Regions from separate parts of the Pseudomonas maumuensis genome, predicted to be linked through region 4. Evidence: riboswitches for the same ligand, from Rfam matches in the RefSeq annotation. Region 4 holds a riboswitch; each other region holds the start of a gene.
What was found. Region 4 has a riboswitch for cobalamin ahead of KSS90_RS11245 (TonB-dependent receptor plug domain-containing protein). Riboswitches for the same ligand answer to the same signal wherever they lie in the genome.

Region 1: it holds a riboswitch for cobalamin, as region 4 does, so the genes downstream of both, KSS90_RS10585 (ABC transporter substrate-binding protein) here and KSS90_RS11245 (TonB-dependent receptor plug domain-containing protein) in region 4, are expected to answer to the same signal.
Region 2: it holds a riboswitch for cobalamin, as region 4 does, so the genes downstream of both, KSS90_RS10710 (TonB-dependent receptor) here and KSS90_RS11245 (TonB-dependent receptor plug domain-containing protein) in region 4, are expected to answer to the same signal.
Region 3: it holds a riboswitch for cobalamin, as region 4 does, so the genes downstream of both, cobO (cob(I)yrinic acid a,c-diamide adenosyltransferase) here and KSS90_RS11245 (TonB-dependent receptor plug domain-containing protein) in region 4, are expected to answer to the same signal.

Annotation. Positions count from the first base shown of each region.
Region 1 is NZ_CP077077.1:2,296,783-2,300,988, reverse strand. It holds gene KSS90_RS10595 (PDR/VanB family oxidoreductase) at 1-638, shown strand, start outside; gene KSS90_RS10590 (acetyltransferase domain-containing protein) at 837-1,997, shown strand; cobalamin riboswitch at 2,025-2,222, shown strand; gene KSS90_RS10585 (ABC transporter substrate-binding protein) at 2,333-3,346, shown strand; gene KSS90_RS10580 (FecCD family ABC transporter permease) at 3,343-4,206, shown strand, end outside.
Region 2 is NZ_CP077077.1:2,324,113-2,328,318, reverse strand. It holds gene KSS90_RS10720 (GNAT family N-acetyltransferase) at 1-490, shown strand, start outside; gene KSS90_RS10715 (outer membrane beta-barrel protein) at 562-1,308, opposite strand; cobalamin riboswitch at 1,469-1,673, shown strand; gene KSS90_RS10710 (TonB-dependent receptor) at 1,781-3,907, shown strand; gene KSS90_RS10705 (DNA-3-methyladenine glycosylase family protein) at 3,939-4,206, opposite strand, start outside.
Region 3 is NZ_CP077077.1:1,489,092-1,493,297, reverse strand. It holds gene KSS90_RS06955 (cobyrinic acid a,c-diamide synthase CobB) at 1-1,152, opposite strand, end outside; gene cobO (cob(I)yrinic acid a,c-diamide adenosyltransferase) at 1,149-1,760, opposite strand; cobalamin riboswitch at 1,871-2,088, opposite strand; gene KSS90_RS06945 (hypothetical protein) at 2,240-2,818, shown strand; gene KSS90_RS06940 (C40 family peptidase) at 2,860-3,393, opposite strand; gene KSS90_RS06935 (C40 family peptidase) at 3,539-4,174, opposite strand.
Region 4 is NZ_CP077077.1:2,464,234-2,468,439, reverse strand. It holds gene KSS90_RS11250 ((2Fe-2S) ferredoxin domain-containing protein) at 1-549, opposite strand, end outside; gene KSS90_RS11245 (TonB-dependent receptor plug domain-containing protein) at 561-2,516, opposite strand; cobalamin riboswitch at 2,607-2,810, opposite strand; gene KSS90_RS11240 (DUF2946 family protein) at 2,954-3,343, shown strand; gene KSS90_RS11235 (TonB-dependent receptor) at 3,415-4,206, shown strand, end outside.

The DNA.
Region 1 (4,206 bases), 170 kb from region 4:
ATGCCGGGCGCCACGTGCTGATCGCCGGCGGCATCGGCATCACCCCGTTCCTGGCGCAGTTGCACGAGCTGGAAGGTGGCGCCACTCCCTACGAGCTGCACTACGCCTTCCGCGCCCCGGAACACGGCGCCTTCCAGGGCGACCTGGAACAAGGCCCGCATGCCGGCAACACGCGGTTCTACATCGACAGCCTGGACCGCAAGCTCGACCTCGCCGCGCTGTGCGCGGGCCTGGCCGATGACGCCCACCTCTATGTGTGCGGGCCCAAGCCGCTGATCGACGCGGTGATCGCCACCGCCGCCGCCGCTGGCATCGCCGAGTCCCGTGTGCATTGGGAACAGTTCGCCGCTGCCGCGCCGGCCACAGGTTCGGCCTTCACCGTGGTGCTGGCCCGCTCGGGCACCGAGCTGCAAGTCGAGGAAGGCATGACCATCCTCCAGGCCATCGAGAAGTCCAAGGCCGCGAAGGTCGAGTGCCTGTGCCGTGAAGGGGTGTGCGGCACCTGCGAGACAGCGATCCTCGAAGGCGAGGCCGAGCATTTCGATCAGTACTTGAGCGACGAGGAAAAAGCCGCGCAGCAGAGCATGATGCTGTGCGTGTCGCGGGCGCGCTCGGCGCGGTTGGTGCTGGATCTCTAAGGGCCAGAGCCAGATCGCGCTCCAGTGGAGCGCACGATGCCATCGCGGGCAAGCCTGCTCCTACAGGTCATGCGCTCCCCCTACTAGGAGCGGGCTTACCCCGCGATGGCGCCGGTCGAGTCGACACCAATGCGTCCCTGTGGATTCAGTAATTGTTATGAGATAACATTTTACTTTCTCTGTTTGCGACTTTCCTCGATGGCCAGCCCCCAACTCCCCCAACGCCTGCAAAGCATCGACGCCCTGCGCGGTCTGGTGATCCTGTTCATGCTGCTGGACCACGTGCGCGAAACCTTCTTCCTGCATCGCCAGGTCAGCGACCCGATGACCATCGACGCGATCGACGCCACCGAACCCAGCCTGTTCGCCAGCCGCACCCTGGCGCATCTGTGCGCACCGGTGTTCGTGCTGCTCACCGGGCTGGCTGCCTGGCTCTACGGCGAAAAACACCACGGCCGGGGCGATGTCTCGGTGTTCCTGTTCAAGCGCGGTCTGTTCCTGGTTGTGCTGGAATTCACCCTGGTCAACTTCGCCTGGACCTTCCAGTTGCCACCGAGCGTGATCTACCTGCAGGTGATCTGGGCCATCGGCCTGAGCATGCTCGCCCTGTCGCTGCTGGTGTGGCTGCCGCGCCCGGCGCTGCTCGCCCTTGGCGCGCTGATCGTCGCCGGTCACAACCTGCTCGATGGCCTGCACTTCGGGCCGGAATCGGCGCTGCATGTGCCATGGGCGATCCTGCATGAGCGCAGTTGGCTGGAAGTGGGCGAACATCTGCGCCTACGCACGTCCTACCCGCTGTTGCCATGGATCGGCGTGATCGCCCTGGGTTATGGGCTCGGCCCGTGGTTCGCGCGGAGCAGCGACGCCGGCAAGCGCCAGCAGCGCCTGCTATGGTCCGGCGCCACCTTGCTGCTGGGGTTCAGCGCGTTGCGCCTGCTCAATGGCTATGGCGAAGCCCCCTGGAGCCTCTACGCCAGCGTCGGGCAGACGCTGATGAGCTTCTTCAATATCACCAAGTACCCACCGTCGCTGCTGTTCCTGGCCCTGACCCTCGGCGTCGGCCTGCTCCTGCTGCGCGGCTTCGAGCGTGCCGGCGACGCCCGCTGGATCGGCCCGCTTGCGGTGTTCGGCGCCGCGCCGATGTTCTTCTACCTGCTGCACCTGTATGCGCTCAAGCTGCTTTACGTGGCCTGCGTGGCGCTGTTCGGCCTGAACCAGGGCCGCTTTTTCGGTTTCGATGGTATCGGCGCGGTGTGGCTGACCGCCGTGCTGCTGCCACTTACCCTGTACCTGCCGGTGCGCTGGTTTGCCCGGCTGAAAGCGCGCCGGCGCGATATCGCCTGGCTCAAGTACCTGTAAAAGCGTTTTCACCCGACAGTCCGATGGTCTACCATGCCGCCCGCCGGTTTCCACACGGAATCAAAAGGGAATCCCGGGCTCGCCGCTGGCGATCCAAAGGGAACTGCCCCCGCAACTGTAGGTGCCGAGCCTGCGCCATCGATGCCACTGGGTCTGCCGACCCGGGAAGGCTGGCGCCGGCCTGGACGCACCAGTCAGGAGACCTGCCGGCACGCATTCACCAACCGGCGGGGTGTCCGGGATGGTCATCCGCCCCTGGCCGCGTGCTTTCGCAGGCTGCCTGGCGATGCCTGTCCGTGGGCCATTCCGTGTACCACTCAGGAGATCGCCCCACCATGCCGCACCGCCTCGCCGTCCTCCTCGCCGGCCTGTCCCTGTCGAGCCTGGCCCACGCCAGCGCGACCCAGTACCCGCTGACCGTCGACAACTGCGGCATGCCGCAGACCTTCACCCAGGCCCCGCAACGGGCGGTGACCGTCGGCCAGGCCGGCACCGAGCTGCTCTATGCCCTGGGCCTGGGTGAGCGGCTGGCCGGCACCTCGCTGTGGTTCAACAACGTGCTGCCGGAATTCAAGGCACAGAACGACAAGATCCCACGCCTGGCCGACAACGAACCGAGCTTCGAAGCGGTGGTCGGCAAACGTCCGCAACTGGTGACGGCGCAGTTCGAATGGATGATCGGCGCCCAGGGCGCGGTCGGCACCCGCGAGCAGTTCCAGGAGCTGGGCATCCCCACCTACCTGCTGCCCTCGGACTGCGAGGGCAAGGACAATCTGGTGGGTGCCGACGGCACCCGCCTGCAGCCGTTCAAGGTGCAGAGCATCTACAAGAGCGTCAGCCAGCTGGCCGAGATCTTCGACGTGCAGGAGCGTGGCGCACGCCTGAATGCCGAGCTCCAGGGCCAGCTGGAACGGGCCAGGCAGCGCCTGGCCGGCCAGGACCTGGCGCACACCAGCGCGCTGTTCTGGTTCTCCAGCGCCGACCTCAAGACCGACCCCTATGTCGCCGGGCGCCAGGGCGTGGCCGACTACATGCTGCAGACCCTCGGCGTGCGCAACGTGGTCGAGTCCAGCGAAGAATGGCCTACCGTGGGCTGGGAAACCCTGGCCAGGGCCAACCCCACCTGGCTGATCGTTGCGCGCATGGACCGCCGCCGCTACCCGGCCGACGATTACCAGCTGAAACTCGATTTCCTGCGCAACGACCCGGTCACGCGCAACATGGACGCCGTCAAGCACGGCCGCATCATCGTCCTCGACGCCGACGCCATGCAGGCCGGCATTCGTCTGTTCCGCGGCCTGGATGTGCTGTCCAGCGCCTTCGCCAGCGGTAAAGCACCGCAGCCATGAGCCGCCTGCTGCCCATCAGCCTCTTTGCTTTGCTCGCCCTGTGCGTGGCCATGCTGGCTGGGATCGCCATCGGCGAGACCCGGGTAAGTACCGAGGCGATCTGGCAGGTGCTGGCCAACCAGCTGTGGCAGGCCGGCCATGCCGTCGACCCGATCGACGCCGGCATCGTCTGGAACTACCGCCTGCCGCGCACCCTGGTCGCCGCCGCTTGCGGTGCGGGGCTGGCGACCTGCGGGGTGATCCTCCAGGCGCTGCTGCGCAACCCGTTGGCCGAGCCGTACCTGCTGGGCCTATCGGCCGGCGCCTCGACCGGTGCCGTGGCGGTGGGGCTGTTCGGCCTGGGCGGCGCGGTGCTGTCGCTGTCGGCCGGCGCCTTCATCGGCGCGCTGGCGGCGTTCGCCCTGGTGTTGCTGCTGTCGCGCGCCAGTGGCAGCCGCCAGGACAACGCCCAGGTGATCCTCGCCGGCATCGCCGGCTCGCAACTGTTCAACGCCCTCACCGCCTTCCTCATCACCAAGTCGGCCACCGCCGAGCAGGCCCGCGGCATCCTGTTCTGGCTGCTGGGCAACCTCAGCGGCGTGCGCTGGCCGTCGGTGTGGCTGGCGGTGCCAGTCGCCCTGTTCGGCCTCGCGATATGCCTGTGGCAGCGCCGGGCACTGGACGCCTTCACCTTCGGCGCCGACTCGGCGGCCTCGCTGGGCGTACCGGTGCGCCGCACACAGCTGCTGCTGATCAGCTGCGCGGCGCTGGTCACCGCGGTGATGGTGTCCATCGTCGGTGCCATCGGCTTCGTCGGCCTGGTCATTCCCCATGCCCTGCGCCTGTTGCTCGGCCCCGGGCATAGCCGTCTGCTGCCGGCC
Region 2 (4,206 bases), 140 kb from region 4:
GACCTACGCCTTCGACCCTACCCTGAGCAGCGACCAAGCTCGCACGCTATGGCTGGAGACCCCGTTGCGTACCCTGGTGGCCGAGGCAGACGGCGAACTACTCGGTTCCTACTTCCTCAAGGCCAACGCCGCCGGCCCTGGCGGGCACGTGGGCAACTGCGGCTACATGGTGTGCGAGAACGCCCGTGGCCGCGGCGTGGCCAGGCTGATGTGCGAGCATTCGCAGAAGCTCGCTCGCCAGGAAGGCTTCCTGGCCCTGCAGTTCAATTCGGTGGTGGCGACCAACGAAGTGGCCGTGGCGCTGTGGCACAAGCTCGGCTTCGAGACTGTCGGACGCCTGCCCAAGGCCTACCGCCATGGTGAGCTGGGCCTGGTCGATTGCCTGGTGATGTACAAGTGGCTGGCCGACGAGCCGGTGGTGGAGAAACCGCCGCTGTTGATCGGGCGCAAGAACATCGAGGCGCGGGTGTCGCGTCGACGCGGGCGCTGAATGCCGTTGCGGGGCAAGCCCCTCGGCTGGAGGGGGTTGCCCTGCTACAGCGCAGGCGCGGGTTCAGCCGATCAGAACGCCAACCCCACCTTCACCCCGAACTCATCGCGCTTGAGCTTGGTGTTGTCCGCCACCGGGGTATCCTCGTCCAGCTTGTACTCGGTGCGGGTGTAGTACGCCCCCACCTGCACCGGCATGCCGCCCCGCTGGTTCATCAGCAGCGTGACTTCCGCATACGGGTTTGTGCGGTCCTTCATGTCGACACTGTCACTGCCAAAGTCATCGACCTTGAGCCGCGCACGGCCGTCGATGGTGTGGCGCGCGCCCACCTCCACGCGCAGGGTCGAGGCATCGAACTGATGGTTGTAGCCCAGCGCCGCCTTGGCGAACGGCGACTTGTAGGTCAGCCGCGTGTCGAGGTCGTTGATCTCGGGCTCGAAGCGGGTCCAGCTGTAGCCGCCGCCCACGCTCAGGTCAACGAAGTTGCGCGCGTCCAGCGCGGCGCGCCAGCCCAGGTCAAGGTCGGCCTGGGCCTCCTTGAGCTTGTTGTCGTTCTTCTTGCCGTACTTGGCCTCGGCACCGATCTGGTAGATGAAACCGGACTCGGCGGTCATCTTGTTGCCGAAGGTAGCGAACACGCCACCCTGGCCCATGTGTTCCTTGTCCGACTCGCTACCGCCTTCGAACTTGAACTTGTCGTAGGAACCCAGCAGACCGAGGGTGAACAGCGGATCGGTGCTCGGTGCCGCCGTGGCGGCCAGGGGAGCACCAACCAGGGCCAGCAGGCAGGCGTGACGCAGCAGGTTACGGGTAGACATTCGCAACAGTCTCCATGACGTGAATGAATGGTGAACGAGCGGTTCGAGACGACGCCCGCCGCAAAAGTTCGAAAAAAAATCGCCAAACACGTCTAAACCGCCATTGCGCCACGGATCTCCCGCCCATTCGAACGATTGACGCCCTGCCCGTTCGGTGGTCTGATGCGCGCCAGTTTCAGGTGCCCTGCGCCGCCGCGCGCAGGGTGAAACGGGAAGCCGGTGAGTCGTTGCCACGACAAGTCCGGCGCTGCCCCCGCAACGGTAAGCGAGCGAACCCTTCGACAGGCCACTGTGCGCAAGCATGGGAAGGTGAAGGCTTCATGCCCCTCGCAAGCCCGGAGACCGGCCTGAGGCTTCACTTGGCAACCCGCGGTGGGCGGGCGCAGGCCGGTATTCGCGTGCGCGTCTGCGCGCGCTTCGCCGTTGCGTGTTTTCCACCGGGATCCATTCTTTCCTGCAGCAGTGGAACGACATGTCCCGATTCAACAAGCTTCACTCCCTGGCGGCCTGCCTGGCCGTATCCCTGCCGGCGCTGGCCGATGATCATGCCGTGGCGCCCCTCACCCTGCCCTCCACGGCGATCACCGACACCCGCGAGCCGCAGGCTATCGACCTGGCCACCCCGACCCCGGCCGGCTCGCGCCTGAACCTCAGCGCCCTGGACACCCCGGCCAGCACCAGCAGCCTGACCGAAGCGCAGATCCAGCAGCGCAACAACCTGACCGTGCAGGACGCCGTGACCCGCTCGCCGGGCATCACCTTCATCGGCACGCCGGGCGACGGCGGCACCGGTCTGTCGGCCCGAGGCTTCACCGGCCAGAGCTCGGTGATGACGCTGTTCGACGGCTCGCGCCTGTATGCCGGCGCCGGCACCCTCACCTTCCCGGTCGATCCGTGGATGGTCGAGCGCATCGACGTGATCCGCGGCCCGGCCTCGGTGCTGTATGGCGAAGGCGCCACGGGCGCGGTGGTCAACGTGGTGCCGAAGAAACCGTTCGCCGGCGACATCCGCAACCACCTGCGCCTGGGCTATGGCTCCTGGGACCGCCAGCAACTGGGCCTGGACAGCGGCGGCAGCCTCAGCGAGCGCCTGAGCTACCGCGTCACTCTCAACCAGCAGGCGGGTAACGGCTGGGTCGATCGCACCGATTCGCGCAGCCTGGCCCTCAGCGCCGCACTGCGCTTCGACGCCAGCGACGACCTGAGCTTCACCCTCTCCCACGAACGCGGCGACGCGCAGCCGGCCAACTACTACGGCACCCCGCTGATCGACGGCCATTTGCGCCGCAGCGTGCGCGACAAGAACTACAACGTCAGCAACGACGTGCAGCGCTACCACGACGAGTGGACGCGCCTGACCAGCGACTGGACCCTGAGCGACAGCCTCAGCGCCCGCAACGAGCTGTACTACATCAAGAGCCGCCGGCACTGGCGCAACGCCGAGTCGTACGCCTGGGACGCCACCAGCGCGGTGGTCCAGCGAGGCAGCTTCCTGGAGATCAGGCACAACCAGGAACAACTCGGCGACCGCCAGAGCTTCAGCCTCGACCATGCGCTGTTCGGCCTGGCCAGCAAGACCGTGGTCGGCGTCGAGTACAACAAGATTCGCTTCAACGTCGACAGCAACTCGCCCTACCGTGATGGCGGCACTGACCCGCTCGATCCGTGGCAGCCGGCGCCTGGAGGCTTCCACAGCCTCAGCCCGACCCGAGCGCAGACGCTGTCCAAGGTCGACACCTTCGCCCTGTTCGCGGAAAACCGTACCCAGTTGACCGAGCGCCTGGCGCTGGTCACCGGCGTGCGCCGCGACCAGAACCACATCGACCGCAACGACCTGGTCAACGACACCCGCAGCGACCGCAGCCTGCGCGGCGGCAACTGGCGCGCCGGGCTGGTGTACGCGCTCAGCGACGACCTGTCGCTGTACGGGCAATACTCCACCAGCGAGGACGGCGTCGGCGACTTGCTCACCCAGCGCCCGAACAAGCGCCTGGACCTGACCGAGGCCAGGCAGACCGAGATCGGCCTCAAGCAGCGTTTCTGGGATGCGCGGGGCGAATGGACGCTGGCGGCCTATCACATCGTCAAGCGGAAGCTGCCGGTGTACAACCCGGTCACCCACGACAGCCAGCAGGCCGGCCAGCAGACCTCCGATGGCCTGGAGGCCAGCCTGGAGCTGGCGCTGGGCAAGCAGTGGCAGCTGTCGGCCAACGCGGCACTGGTGCGGGCCAAGTACGATGACTTCCTCGAGGAAGGCAACGATGGCTCGGTCCACGACCGCGCCGGCAACCGCCCCCAGGATGTGCCGCGGCGCACCGCCAACCTATGGCTGAGCAAGGGCTTCGGCCAGGCCCTGGACGCGGGCATCGGCCTGCGTTACGTAGGCGAACGCTACAGCAGTGCCGCCAACGATCAGCAGGTGCCGGGCTACACCGTGGTCGATGCCAACCTCGGCTGGCAGGTGCTGCCCGACGTACGCCTGGGCCTGCAGTTGAACAACCTGTTCGACCGCCAGTATGCCCAGTCGAGCTACAGCGGCGAGCAATGGCTGCTGGGGGCGCCACGTTCGTACTTCGCCACCCTCGACTACACCTTCTGAAGCATCGCGCCATCGGGGCCGCAGGATGCGATCAGCGCACGCTGCCCGGCCCCGCTTGCCAGGCGCGCAGCACCGCATAGCCACGCCAGGGCCGCCAGGCCTGCGCGGCTTGCGTTGCAGCGTTGGCGCCGCTCACTCCCAGGGCTTTTTGCAGTGCCACGTCGCCCGCCGGAAAGGCATCGGGCCAGCGCAGCGCGCGCAAGGCAATGTACTGCGCGGTCCAGTCGCCGATGCCCGGCAGGGTACGCAACCGGGCACAGGTGGCCGCGACGTCGACACCAGGGCTCAGGATCAGGCCG
Region 3 (4,206 bases), 980 kb from region 4:
CTCGGTGCTGGTCAGCGAATGGTGATAGGTGTGGCCGCGCAGAGTGCCTTCGGGCAACTCGACAGCCTGCAGGGCCAGGGCCGCCAGGCGCTTTTGCATGGTCGCCTCGCCCGGCAGCAGGCCTGCCAGCGGCGCACGCACACCGGCCACATCGGTCAGCGCGTCGAGCAGGTAGAGCATGCCGCCACATTCGGCCAGCAGCGGCTTGCCCTTGGCGTGGTGGCCACGGATCGCCTCCAGCATCGGCGCGTTGGCGGCCAGGGCCTGATGGTGCAACTCGGGGTAGCCGCCTGGCAGGTACAGGCTGTCTACATCAGGCAACTCCCGATCATGCAACGGCGAGAAGAATTCGAGCTGCGCGCCGAGGTTGCGCAGCAGATCCAGGTTGGCGCCATAGGTGAAGGCGAAGGCTTCGTCATTGGCCACCCCGATGCGCACCCCGGCAAGCGGCGTGGTCACGCCCAGTGGCTCAGGTCGGGCAAAACCGACCGGTGGCGGCAATGCGGCATCGCAGCTGGCACCCAGCGCTTCGGCGGCGGCATCCAAACGCGCATCCAGGTCGTTCAGTTCACTGGCCTGGACCAGGCCGAGGTGGCGACTGGGCAGCTCGATGCCACGCTCGCGGGACAACCCGCCGTACCAGCGCAGGCCTTCGGTGAGGCTGCCTTCGAGCAGTTGCGCATGACGCAAGCTGCCAACACGGTTGGCCAGCACCCCGGCGAACGGCAGGTCGGGCTGGTAACGCGCCAGGCCCAGGGCCAGGGCGCCGAAGGTCTGGGCCATGGCCGTGCCATCGATCACCGCCAGCACCGGCACGCCGAAATGGCGGGCCAGGTCGGCGCTCGACGGCGTGCCATCGAACAACCCCATCACGCCTTCGATCAGGATCAGGTCGGCCTCGCCCGCCGCGTCCCACAGCAGGCGACGACTCTCCTCGGCACCGATCATCCACAGGTCCAACTGGTAGACCGGCGCGCCACTGGCACGCTCGAGGATCATCGGGTCGAGAAAGTCAGGCCCACACTTGAACACCCGCACCTTGCGCCCAAGGTTGTGATGCAGGCGGGCCAGGGCGGCGGTGACCGTGGTCTTGCCCTGGCCCGAGGCCGGGGCCGCGATCAGCACGGCGGGGCATTGGCGCGAGTCACTCACAGCTCGACGCCCTTCTGTGCGCGGATACCGGCCTGGAAGGCATGCTTGAGCATGCCCATCTCGGTGACGGTGTCGGCCAGTTCGATCATTTCCGGCTTGGCCGCGCGACCAGTGACTACCACGTGTTGCATCGGCGGGCGGGCCTGGATGTCCGAGAGCACCTGGTCGAGATCAAGGTAGCCATGCTTGAGGGCGATGTTCAGTTCGTCGAGCACGACGAACTGAATCGACGGATCCTGCAGCAACTGGCGCGATACCGCCCAGGCCGCTTCGGCAGCGGCGATGTCGCGTTGGCGGTCCTGGGTCTCCCAGGTGAAGCCCTCGCCCATCACGTGATAGCGCACCTGCTCGGGGAAGCGGCGGAAGAACAACTCTTCGCCGGTGCTGTTGCGGCCCTTGATGAACTGCACCACGCCGCATTGCATGCCATGGCCCAGGGCCCGGGCGAGCATGCCGAAGGCCGAACTGCTCTTACCCTTGCCATTGCCGGTCAGTACCAGCAGCAGGCCGCACTCGTTGGGGGAATTGGCGATGCGCTCGTCGATGATCGCCTTCTTGCGCAGCATGCGCGCCAGGTGACGTTCGTCGCGTTCGGTGGATTCGCTCATCAGGGGTCTCCGCTGACTGTCGCGGCGGGCGACAGGGAAAAGGCGGGCAGACGGAGAACGCGCAGGGGCCGTGGCGCAGGCCACATCGCACCGCGCATCACCCTCCGTGATGCCGTTGGCAGTGACAGGCCGGTCTCCGGGCTCGTGAGCGGGACATGCCCGGACCGCGCGCCTTCCCAGGTGGATGCACCCAGTGGCCATGCGCCGTCTTCTACTCACCTACCGTTGCGGGGGCAGCGCCGGGTTCGCGCCTGCTGGCGCCCACCGGCTTCCCAGTTTCACCCTGCCGAACCGCGGTTCGCCGGGCACCTGAAACACGCCGCGAAGGTTAGAGGGTTGCACCGGGAGCGTCAATCGAACGAGGGCCGATCTGGCCCGGATCAATGGCCGATCCGCCAGCTTGTGCCACACTCAAAGCAGTGATATCAAATAGCCACCATTTCAACTGACCTCGATCACAATCGCAAGGAGAGCGCAGTATGCAAGGCCTGATCATCAACAACCCGCGCCTGGAGTTCCTGCGTCCGGCCCTGGAACGCTGGATCGACTGCATCGACCGCTTGAACCAGTTTCAGGGCGACAACGAAGCGCCTTACTGGCACGGCGCAGCCGCCAACACCGGGCTGCTCGCGGCGGCCGCCTGGCAGGCCGAGTTGGCGGCACTAGAGCAATACACAAGCAAGAAGCAACGTGACGAAGGCGAGCGCGAGGCCCGTGGCGACCTGGTCATCAGCAGCGCAGAGGAGTCGATCCACCTGCACAGCAGCCAGCGCTGGCCGCGGATCGCTCGCCTGGACCTGGCACCGGCACTGCAGGAAACCGCCAATCAGGCCAGGGCAATCGTCTACGCCAGCCAACTCAAGGCCGGGGCGCTGTTCGTCACTCCGTGGAAGGCTGGCCAGCACGCCAGCCCAGAGGAGTTGCAGGACCTGGTCGATGACCTGCAGAAGCACACCGCCTGCGCGATTGCTTGGTACTTCCCTTATGCCTACCGCAAGCTGCACAACGAACTGGGACAATACTTCCCCGGGGTGGCGTTACTGCTCAAGCAAGGCTGAACCCTGACCCAAAGGCAGGCCAGGGAGCACGGCACTCGCCGTCAAGGATTTTGGGCCAGGTGCCCCGGCGGGATCACCCGCTTGGCCTGCAGATAAGCCTTGGCCCAATAGCTGTTGGACAGGTAGTCGAGGCGTACGGTACCGCCAGCGGACGGCGCATGCACGAAGCGCCCCTCACCCACGTAGATCCCGGCATGGCTGACCTGCGAGCCGCCACTGGTGGCGAAGAACACCAGGTCGCCGGACTGCAGCGCATTGATATCCACGTTCGGCGCACGCATCACGATCATGTCGCGGGTGGTGCGTGGCAGACTGATACCGGCGGCGTCACGGTACACGTAGCCAATCAGGCCACTGCAATCAAAACCGGCGTCCGGCGTGTTGCCACCCCAGCGATAGGGCGTACCCACCAGGCCGATGGCGCGGAACAGCACATCCTCCGCTGCGGGAGAAGACGGCGCAGGATTGAACGCCACCGGGGCTTTGGCCATCGGCGCCGGAGCAGGCGCCCGGCTGGAACACGCCGCAAGCAGGGCCACGAGGGAGAGGAATGCGAAGCGCGCCAACATCGCCATGATGTAAACGTCCTGTCGGGAAGCCCCGGCCATGGCCGAAGGTAAAAAGAGTTGAGAATTTAGATTAGACGCTTTCTGTAAATGCGCACGGCGGCGAGCTTTTCAGCTACGCCGCCGTGGCAGGGTACAGCATTTTGATATCAATTCAATTGCGCGAGATCGTGGTCGGCGCCATGGCGAGCGCACGTTTGGCCTCGATGAAGGTCTTGCTCCAGTAGCGGTCGCCCAGACTGTCGATGCGCACACCACCGCTGCGGCGGCTGCTGGAGTGGATGAACTGGTTGTCACCCAGGTAGATGCCAGCATGGCTGACCCGGCCACGACCATTGGTGCTGAAGAACAGCAGGTCGCCCGGCTTAAGTTTGTTGCGTGCGACCTTGGGGGCGTCGACGTTGATCATCTCGCGGGTCGAACGCGGCAGGTTCATGCCAGCTTCTTCGCGGAACAGATAGCCGATGAAACCGCTGCAGTCGAAACCGGATTTCTCGGAAGTGCCACCAAAGCGGTAGCGGGTACCGATCAGTGCCATGCCGCGCTCGAGAATGCTGTCGGCCAGCACGGGCAACTGGTACGGTTTGCTGTTGCTGGAGAAGGCCTCGAGGTCATCTTCGCTAGCCAGCTCTTCCTCGGTGAATACGGAAGAAGTGGAAGCCTTGGCCTTGACCGATTGCTCGGCGGCCATGCGTTGATCCTGCGAGGTGCTGACCGGGCCGGTGGAGGCACAGCCGTAAAGAAGGGTGACAAGTGCAAGTGGCACGAGGGGTGCGAAGCGCTTCAGCATGGGCACGACCGTGTCTGTAGTCCTTTAGAAGG
Region 4 (4,206 bases):
CAGCACGCCGCCGGGGGTCTCGATCAGGTCACGCTCCAGCAACCGCCGGCGCAGGCGTTTCCACAGCGGCAAGGCGCCGCGCCGCACACAGCGAGGGCCGGTGCAGAGGAACACCTGGCGGGCATGCTCGGGCACCCGCGACCAGTCCGGGTCGCTGGCCACCGCGTTGACCTGGTCGCACGCCAGATGGCGGGTAGGCTCGCCGATGCTGGCACAGGCCACCCGCGCATCCAGGCCGCGCCGCCCCATGGCCTGGGCCGTGACCCAGACGCCGGCCCGACCTTGCGCCAAGCGCCCCAGCTCATCGCGCAGCCAGTCAAGGTAGGCGCTGTCCGAGGTGGGTTCCAGGTCCACCACCAGCAGGCGTTCCACGCCCTGGTCGAGGGCCTCGCGGATCACCGCCCAGAGCCCGTCGAAACCCTCCAGGGTGTCGACGATATCCCGGCCCGCCTCGCGGCCACGCAGGTCACGAATCTCGGCGCCGAAAGCTTCCGCCGCCGAGCCGCCACCCAGGCCGGGGCCGACGAACAACACGCGCTGGTAGTCCATGCTCACGCCCCTCAGAAGCTGTAGGTGTAGCGCAGTTCGCTGGTGAACGGCCGCCCGAGGTTGTCGACATTGCTCGCCCGACTGGTGACATAGTCGCGGTCGAACAGGTTCTCCACCAGCAGGCTCAGCCGGTGCTGGCGGGCGCCGTCCAGGTAGCGGTAGGCATCGGCGTCGACCACCGAGTAATGGCCGTAGTCGACACCTTTGGAGCTGACCACGTCGCGGATATAGCGAATGGCGCCCCCGGCCCCCCACATGCGGTCCGCCGATTCGTAACCGAGCCGCGAACGGGCGAAGAAACTCGGCACGTCGTTGATCGTTGCCCCGGTGCGCGACTCGGTGAGGTTGCGGGTCATGTCGGCCTGCAGGCTCCATTGATCGTCAAGCTGGATACGCGCATCGGCCTCGAAGCCACGCATCTGTACCTGCCCCTGGCCGTTGACCCACTGGCTGCCGTCCAGGGTGATCAAGTCGGTGATCTTGCGGCGGAACACGCTGACGCTGGCGCTGAACTCACGCTCCAGCAGCAGGCCGTGGTAGTCCAGGCCAAGCTCGGCATTGCGGCTCTTCTCGGGCTTGAGGTCGCGGTTGCCGATCTCGTCGCCAGGCTCGTTGACGAACAACTGCTCGGCATTGGGCAGTTTGTAGGCGCTGCCATACTGGCCGCGCAGTTGCCAGTTGTCGTTCAGGTCGTACAGCGAGGTGAGCATGCCGACGGTGGCGCTGTCGCCGCCGCTCATGGCCTCGTGGCGCAGGCCGAGGCTAGGGTGCCAGTTGGGCAAGGCCTCGATCCTGGGACGCAGTTGGGCATACAACGCATTGGCCTGGGCCTTGTTGTCGTCGATCACCAGCACGTCGTCCTGGCCCTTGAACCACTGGTTGTCGGAACCGAACACCAGCACGTGGCCGCCGTCGAGTTCGGCCTTGCCCTCGGCCTGCACGCCCCAATCGGTGAAGCCCCAGTAGTCGTTGTGGTTGACCACGTCGCGGGAGCCGTCGGCGCGGTTGTTGATGCGCGTGTAGCGGGTGTCCCAGTCGTTGACGTGGCCCTTGACGAAGTAGCTCAGGCGCTCGCTGATGCGCTGTTCGAAGGTAGCCGTGGCGATCTGCTGCACGCGGTCGTTGGTGGTCTTGTAATTGTTCACCGGTCGGGCGAAATCGAGGTTGGCGTCGGTGTACTGGTAGAACAGCTCCAGCCGCGCATCGTCGCCGAAGGCCTGGATCGCCTTGCCACCGAAGGTGGTCACCTCGTAGCCGCGCTTCTTGTCGCTGACGTTGCCGCTGTAGTCGCGGTTGCGAAACGGCTGGTAGCCGTCGGAGACGTTGTGGCTGACATAGGCCAGCAGGCCCAGGTCGCCGAAGCCGTTGCTGAAGACCCGCTCGACGCGGGCGTCCTTGCTGTTGCCGGCGAAGCTGTCCAGGCCCAGGTTGACCCCACCCGAAGTCTGGCGGCGTTGCGGGCTGCGTGTGACGATGTTGATCACCCCCGCCACGGCCTGGGTGCCGAACAACAGGCTCTGGCCGCCCTTGAGCACCTCGATGCGCTCCACCGCGTTGGCCGGCAAGGTGTCCAGGTACAGGCCGCCGTATAGGCGGTTGTTCAGGCGTACACCGTCGAGCAGGATCAGGGTGTCGTCGTTGCGCCCGCCGAGCAGCGAATAGGTGCCGTAGTCGAACGGGCCGTTCTTCGGCGCGACGTAGAAGCCGGGGATGAACATCTGCATCACCCGGGTGATGTCGGCGCCGGGGCCGGCGCGCTCGATCTGCTCGCGGCTGACGATCTCGACCTTGCTGCCGTACTGGGCCATGGCGGCGACCGTGGTCGACTCCACCGACGGCGCGGCGACGATCTGCTGGTCGAGGATCAGGGGGGTGTTTGCGGCCAGTGCCAGGGGGCTCGCCAGGCAGCCCAGGAACAAGGTCCGGGCCTTGGGGAAACGACGTCGGGAGTGAATCACAGCAATCATGCTCTTCTCGAAAGTGACTTTCGCAGAAGCACGCAGGAGCACGGATCGCGCACACGCCAATACCGGCCCATGCCCGCCCACCGCAGGAGTTTGCCTACTACATTCCAGGCCGGTCTCCGGGCTCGCAAGACAAGATGTCTTCACCTTCCCATGACGCGCGGGCCACAGTGGTCTGTCGAAGGCATCACTTGCATACCGTTGCGGGGGCAGCACCGGACTGGCGCGAAGCGCGTACCGGTTTCCCGTTTCACCCCATGCGCGGCGGCATGGGACACCTGAAATCGGTCGGCATCTGAACACCTTGGGGCAAGGTGCGTCAAGCAAAGGCCGGTGAATCGTTTCGCGTGTTTTTTATCGGCCGATCACTCTAGGCAGATGTGTCAAAAGTTGTAGAATCCGCACGCCGAACCTATTCCCATTCCCTTCGAGCTTTGCCGATGAAGCTGGCCCGCCACACACGATCGCAAGTCGCCTGGGTGCTGTATTTCAGCATCCTGTTCGGCTCGTTGCTGTGCGCCATGGGCCATGGGCAGATGGCCGGGCTGCGCCTGGCCGGCCTCGATGACGCCGCCTGGTGCGCAGCCGACAGCAGCGGCGTGTTCAAGGGCGAGCAGGACATCACCGACCCGGTGCTGCCCGCTGGCGGCGACTGCGTGATCGCCAGCCTGTTCAGCGCCACCCTGCTGGCGGTGTTCTTCGGCTTGCTGGCCCTGCTCGCCGGGGAGTCGAGCAAACCCTTACCCAGACAACCCGCGCCGCGCCTGCCCAAGCAGCGCTGGCCACTGGTCAATCCCCGCGCCTCCCCCGCTTCGCTTCTCGCGTTCTGACATCGCCACGCCCACGTACTGCCTGATCGGCAGCGGGCGTGCGCTCACCGATTTCAGCCAGGAAGCCTTGCATGTTCCGTATGACCACTTTGGCGCTGCTCGTTGGCAGCGCAACCTGCGCCTGGGCGCAGGACGACACCCTCACCCTGCCCGCCAGCAATGTCACGGCCACCGCCGACCAACCCGAGGAAGCGACCCGCCTTGACCTCGACCGGCCCATCGAAAGCGGCTCACGCCTGAACCTCAGCGCCCGCGAAAACCCCGCCTCGGTCAGCGTTGCCGACCGCAAGACCATGCAGCGCATCGGCGCGCGCAACTTCCAGGACGCCGCCAACGCGCTACCCGGGGTCAATGCCTCGGCACCGCCCGGCTGGGGCGGCTACGTGACGTATCGCGGCTTCAACGGCGCCCAGGTCAGCCAGCTGTTCAACGGCATCAACCTGCAGTACGGCGCCGCCGGGCGCCCGGTCGGGGCATGGATCTACGACCGTGTCGAACTGCTCGGCGGGCCGTCGTCGTTCCTCAACGGCAGCGGCGCCGTCGGCGGCAGCCTGAACATGATCACCAAACTGGCCAACCGCGACGAGGACACCTTCGAGGGCCGCATCAGCTATGGGCGCTACGACACGATGGAAACCTCGGTCGGCTTCAACCAGGCGCTCAACAGCGGCGACGGGCCGCGCCACTACGCGCGGCTCGACTACAGCCGCACCAGCACCAATGGCTACATCGACCGCCAGGAGAACGGGGCCGGCAACCTGGCCTTCTCGCTGCTCAGCGACATCAACGACCAGCTGTCGCACACCCTGGCCATCGAGTACCTGGAAGAAAAGGAAGACAGTCCGTATTGGGGTGCGCCGGTG